Coraliomargarita algicola: one gene and its partner. The protein of the gene in region 2 binds, or shares a complex with, the protein of the main gene of each other region. Links are inferred from orthologs where the notes say so. Each region holds a gene or a part of one and is shown on either strand. Other genes may lie near its edges.

The links.
Region 1: the proteins of xseB (region 2) and xseA are in contact, whole or in part, in a cryo-EM structure (PDB 8TXR), measured with the Escherichia coli proteins. The link is inferred for Coraliomargarita algicola from one-to-one orthologs.

What each region holds. Positions count from the first base shown.
Region 1 is NZ_CP138858.1:4,341,535-4,344,679, reverse strand. The notes cover bases 144-3,105. They hold xseA (exodeoxyribonuclease VII large subunit), read left to right. Parts: upstream 144-932; coding sequence 933-2,279; downstream 2,280-3,105. Other genes in these bases: SH580_RS17870 (hypothetical protein), read left to right, coding at 2,836-3,105; SH580_RS17875 (hypothetical protein), read left to right, coding at 2,354-2,659; SH580_RS17885 (VTT domain-containing protein), read left to right, coding at 530-943; SH580_RS17890 (hypothetical protein), read left to right, coding at 256-648. Outside these bases: SH580_RS17895 (LysM peptidoglycan-binding domain-containing protein), read right to left, coding at 1-120; more of SH580_RS17870, read left to right, coding at 3,106-3,145. UniProt on the Escherichia coli protein: Bidirectionally degrades single-stranded DNA into large acid-insoluble oligonucleotides, which are then degraded further into small acid-soluble oligonucleotides.
Region 2 is NZ_CP138858.1:1,099,042-1,102,022, forward strand. The notes cover bases 118-2,915. They hold xseB (exodeoxyribonuclease VII small subunit), read left to right. Parts: upstream 118-1,297; coding sequence 1,298-1,534; downstream 1,535-2,915. Other genes in these bases: SH580_RS04220 (phosphotransacetylase family protein), read left to right, coding at 118-1,289; dxs (1-deoxy-D-xylulose-5-phosphate synthase), read left to right, coding at 1,542-2,915. Also shown: SH580_RS04215 (phosphate acyltransferase), read left to right, coding at 1-32; more of SH580_RS04220, read left to right, coding at 111-117; more of dxs, read left to right, coding at 2,916-2,981. UniProt on the Escherichia coli protein: Bidirectionally degrades single-stranded DNA into large acid-insoluble oligonucleotides, which are then degraded further into small acid-soluble oligonucleotides.

The DNA of each region.
Region 1 (3,145 bases), 3.2 Mb from region 2 along the record:
CGTAATCCGCTGATTGGCATTCAGCCCAAAATACAGGCCCGCACCACCGAGGACAATGGCGAGCAAAGCAAGTGCAAGTGGCACCATTGAGGCACCCGTAGGTTCGTTATCTTCTTCCATAAAACACGCACGCTAAGTGCTTTCGAGCGAGTGGCAAGCCAGCGTTATCGGGCAGATTCACTACAAAGACGCGATTCGTATCACTTCCATACAAAAATCTAGCCAGTTCCAACGAAACTCTCCAACGTACGCACGATGGAAAAATCCACCCCCAAGCACACACGTAGACTTCGGCGCAATATGGCGCTGCTGTTGATCCCTGCGGTCTTTTCAGCTTTGGCGGTCTATCTACTCTGGCACACTCACCCAGAGCTCTCCTATTGGTTGGACCTGTTGGACCAAGGACACACCTTGCTTGAAGCGAACCCATGGGCACTGATCGCAGGTACTCGCCACCTTGCCGGGAATCGGCTTTCCAAGCAGCCCGGTATTGATCCTTTTCGGCGTAGTGCTGACACCGCGCTATGGAATACCAGCGACCTTGGCACTGGCAATCAGCGCACAAAGCCTGTGCAGCATTTGGACCTACGCATTGGCCGCGGGCCCTTTACGCGACCTACTCACGCGCTACGTATTACGCCATCGTGAGCTACCAGAAATGAGCGATGGCAACGCACTGCGCCTGGGTTTGATTATGCGGCTCACCCCAGGCATCCCCTATGCCTTACAAAATATCGTATTAGGCATACTAGGCATGCGCCTTCGCCCCTACTTACTGGTCTCCATCCCCACAACCAGCCTGTGGACCGCTGGCTTCGTGGTCACCGGCGGAGCTATATTCAAAGGGCAAATCGGCTGGGCAATCACTGGCATTGTCGTTTTAATTGTGCTCATTCTTGCCACACGTATGTGGAGTCGAAAGAATACTGAGAATGTTGGATAACTTACTCACACCTCCGGCCGGTCAAGTAATCAAGGTCACGGCTCTCACACGTCTGATTAAAGCTCAGCTAGAAGATAACTTTTCGCGAGTTTGGGTTCAGGGCGAAGTCTCCAACCTGCGCAAGCAAAGCTCCGGACATATTTATTTCTCACTCAAAGATGCAGGCAGCCAACTCCCCTGCGCGCTCTTCGCCCGCGATGCAGCCCGCCAAAGCTTCGAACTAAAGGACGGCATGGAAGTGCAGCTATTAGGCGACATTTCAGTCTTCGAACCACACGGCCGCTATCAATTGATTGCAAAAGTCGCCATTCAAAGCGGTGAAGGCCGCCTACAAATGGAATTTGAACGACTAAAGCGCAAGCTCGCCGCCGAAGGACTCTTTGCCTCCGAGCGTAAAAAAAGGCTCCCCGCATTACCACGCAAGATTGCGGTGATTACCTCCCCCACTGGCGCTGCAGTACGAGATTTCCTACGCATACTCCGGCGACGCGAATTTTCTGGTGAAGTCGTCATTTTTCCCGCAAAAGTCCAGGGCAAAGGGGCCGCCGAGGAAGTGGCTGCAATGTTGCAACATGCAGCTGCCAGCCCAGGTTTTGACCTGATAGTTCTCACACGGGGCGGTGGTAGTATCGAAGACTTGTGGGCCTTTAATGAAGAACTGCTCGCGCGGGCAGTGGCCGCATGTCCATTGCCAGTCATTTCAGCAATTGGCCACGAAATCGACACCGTATTAAGCGATTATGCCGCCGACCAACGGGCCGAAACACCCTCTGGCGCAGCCGAGCTCATCTCTTCACTTTACATCGAAGCCGTCGCTCGCCTAGAAGATGCACACAGCGATTTAAACGCGTGGATAGACAATTATCTGTCAGAATACCGCACCCGTCTACGAGATTTCGATGCACGCATGCGTATCATCGCCCCCGAGCGTAAAGTACAGCACTTTGGTATGCAGCTCGATGACTTGGAAAACCGCCTCAGTCGCAATTTATCGCGGCGTATAAGCACCGAACAGCAAGCACTCGCAAAATACGCTCAACGGATCGCAGAACAACACCCGAAAACAAGACTCGGCATCGCCGAGCAAAACCTAGCCAATTGCGCCCGACGCTTGCAGCGCGCAACTTCACTCGCCGCAGCCCACAAACAGGAAAAGATCCACACCCTGCAACATCGCCTCAACAACGGAAGCTTACAGGCCACATTACAACGGGGCTACGCCGTCATCCAAAACAGCGAAGGAAAAATCATCGACCGAGCTGCTCTCGCTAAAAAGGAAGCTAAACTAAACGCTCGTTTCCATGATGGCGAAATTTGGCTCAAAACAGACGTTTAATTAAGCAATCCACACCTGTAATATACGAGAATCACTTGATAGTAAAATTTGGCCTGAACATGTATTATGCTTAAATGCCCGCATCCAACAGTAGTTTAAGCCTACACTTCGAGTCAGACATCGGAGGATTTCGCGTCGAACCGGACACAGAAATCGAAAACATCTTTACCCTCAGTTTTTTCTCCACCAACCAACAACAAATCGAACTTAATAAATACTGCTCAATCAGTGACGCACTCTCCGCAGTCGCACAGCAGCAAACAGGCTTCGCCCAATGGGATCAACTCCCTCCTGAACAGCTCCCTCACCGAGTCCACAATCTTGCTAGTTGGAAATTTTCACAAAAAGAAGGAACATTCCCCCACGCCGCATGTTCTTAATAGGCATACAATCTTTTTCATTGAGTTAGTTAGGGGTTATTAGGTTAGTGAAAGGTCCGCTTCTGAGCAATCGGGGGCGGGCCTTATACTTTTCCGCCTTTTGTAAAAGCTCAACCAAAGACCAAAATAGGCTTTGCCTGCGAATCAAAAGCTGCAAAGTAAAAGCTCCCTTAACTATGAGCGAAGATTCCAAAGAGAGCCCTCCCGTCAAGCTGACACTCTCGCGTAACCTGAAAGCGAAGACTGACCCCAAGGCCAGCAGTACCACCAAGGCCGAGCCAGCCAAAGCGCCTCCCGTGATGAAATTAAGGCGCTTGTCAGAAATGCAGGAAACTGCCGCTGAAACTAGTACAGCCTCCGCCGAAGCTTCCATTCCCCAGACGCCTCAAAAGGCTCCGGAAGCTCCACAGACAGCCGCAAGGCCAGAAACGGCAAGACCCGCGTTTGACCCCAGTAATCCTTTTGGTAATAAAATCCAAGATACCG
Region 2 (2,981 bases):
ACGACTTGAACGAAGACGTCACGATTCTGTAGTCGTTTCACTCATCCCTCACTGCCAGGCGGTAGACAGCTACACCTAGCATTTTCACACAACAGAATACGAACGATATTATGCCGTCTTCCCATAAACACTTCACCGAGCCTGACGACACGGAAATCTTGACTGCACCGCGCAACAAGACGACCAAGCGAATCTTTATCGCCGCGACTCGTATGAATGATGGGAAGACCACCACCAGTCTGGCACTGTTTGCCGCCTTGCGCAGCATTACCGAGCATGTCGGCTTCATCAAACCCGTCGGCCAGCGCTTCCTACAAGTCGAAGGCCACCAGATCGATGAAGATTCCATCCTGCTCAACCAGATTTTCGATGTAAAAACTCCCATCCATGCGATGAGTCCAATTGTGATTCATCACAGTTTCACTCGTGAGTATCTGGACAATCCCGACGCCAACCACACCGAATTAATCGATAAGATGTGCCGCGCCTTCGACCGTGCCGCCTTCCAGCGCGATTACATCATCATCGAAGGCACGGGCCATGCCGGAGTCGGCTCGGTTTTTAACCTATCTAATGCCGATGTAGCCAAGCGCCTGAATGCAAAGGTCATCATTGTCGCACGTGGCGGCATCGGGCGCCCCATCGACGAAATTGCACTCAACAAAGCCGTCTTCGAAGCCGCGGGCGTACAAATAATCGGAGCCATCATTAATAAGGTCGAACCACGCAAGATCGAGATGGTGGAAAAATACTGCCGTATCGCGCTCGACCGCATGAATATCCCTTTGCTCGGCTGCATTCCCCACGAGTGCATGCTCACCCAGCCCAACTTGCAGCAAGTGGTCGAAGAAACCAAAGGCCGCTGGCTCAATGGAAAATCCAAAGGGGGCAACAACCGCATCTATAAAGTCATCATCGGTGCCATGGCCGCCAAAGGCCTGGTTGAACATCTGGACAAGGGCGTGCTGATTATTACACCCGGCGACCGCGAAGATATCATCCTCTCTGCCATCGCCTCCGATAGCATTGGTGGCATGGGCAGTTCTATTGCTGGCATCATCCTCACCCGCAGTATATTACCACATCCACGCTTGATGGAAATGATCGCCCAAACCTCGATTCCCGTGGTCCTGTGCGCCGAAGACAGTTACAAAGTCGCCTCCCGGGTCAATAATATGACCGTCAAAACCCAACCGAGCGACGACGATAAAATCCCTATCATCAAAGATCTCATCACTAAAAACATCGACCTCGAAGTCATTCAGAACGCCTTTGATTCTCAGGACTAAGAACCGCTATGCCCGCTAAACAAGAAGAACCCACATTCGAGCAATCCGTCGAGCGCCTCGAAGCCTTAATCGAAGCCATGGAAAACGGCGATACACCACTGGCCGAACTGGTTGAGAAATTTGGAGAAGGTTCCAAGCTCCTCCAACAGTGCCAAGCACAGCTCAAAGAGGCCGAACTAAAGATCGAACAGCTCAATATCAAAACTGGTCAACTCGAAGCGTTCGACGACTCCAGCGAAAACTAATTTCCTCATGTCCATACTTGAACGGATACAGTCGCCCGCCGACGTCAAAAAACTCGCCCCGGAAGAACTACCGCAACTCGCCCAAGAGATTCGTGAGCGCATCATTCAAACCACTGCCAAAAACGGTGGCCACGTCGGGCCCAATCTGGGAGTCGTGGAACTCACGATCGGTTTGCACCGCGTATTTAATACGCCCACAGACCGCTTCTGCTTCGACGTCGCCCACCAAGGCTACGTCCACAAACTCTTGACTGGCCGCAACGACGAACGCTTCGACCACATACGCACCAGCGATGGCTACAGTGGCTTCCTCTCACGAGTAGAGAGTGAGCACGACGCCTTTGGTGCTGGCCACGCCGGCACCGCACTTTCCGCCGCACTGGGCATGGCGACTGCACGTGATCAACGTGACAGCGATGAGCATGTGGTCGCTCTCTGCGGTGACGCCGCCTTCACCTGCGGCATTACCATGGAGGCGCTCAATAATGTAGCGACGTCCACCAAGCGACTCATTATCATCCTCAACGATAACAAGTGGTCCATCGCTAAAAATGTAGGTGCCCTGCCCCGCTATTTCAACGAGCTCATAACCAACCCGGTATACAACCGCCTCAACGACGACTTTGAGAGCCTACTGCAAAAAATGCCAGGTGGCGACTCACTCATCAAACTGGGCTCCAAGTGGAAACAAGAGACCAAAGACTTTTTTGTCTCCTCCTCGCTATTTGAAAAATTCGGCATTCGCTACATCGGCCCGATCGATGGACACGACCAAAAACAAGTCGAACACTATCTGGATTTCGCTAAAAATGCGGAGCAACCCGTGCTACTGCACGTACTCACGGAGAAAGGCCGCGGTTACGATGTCGCGATTCAAAACCCGGAGCGTTTTCACGGCGCCAGCCCCTTCGATGTCAAAACGGGCAAAGGCACCCCCTCGGCCCCTGGCACACCACCGAAATATCAAGACGTCATGGGCCACACATTGGTCAAACTGGCCAAAGAAGACGCCAATGTCATCGGTATCACAGCTGCCATGCCAGCGGGCACAGGGCTCAACATCCTTGAGAATGCCCTGCCGAAGCAATTTTTCGATGTCGGTATCGCAGAAGAGCACGCCGTACTCTTCGCAGCAGGCATGGCCACCTCCGGCTTTCACCCGGTCTGTGCGATTTACTCCACCTTCCTACAACGCGCTTACGACCAGATCATCCACGATGTCGCTCTGCAAAACTTACCCGTGCTCTTCTGCATGGACCGTGCAGGACTCTCGCCGAACGACGGAGCCACTCACCACGGCCTCTTTGATCTCTCCTACCTGCGCTGTGTGCCCGAAGTCGTCATCATGGCTCCGGCAAATGAAGACGAACTCGCCGATATGATGGCCACTGGCCTCGCCCATCAAGGAGCCGCTTTTATCCGCTATCCTCGCGGCAATGCAATCGGC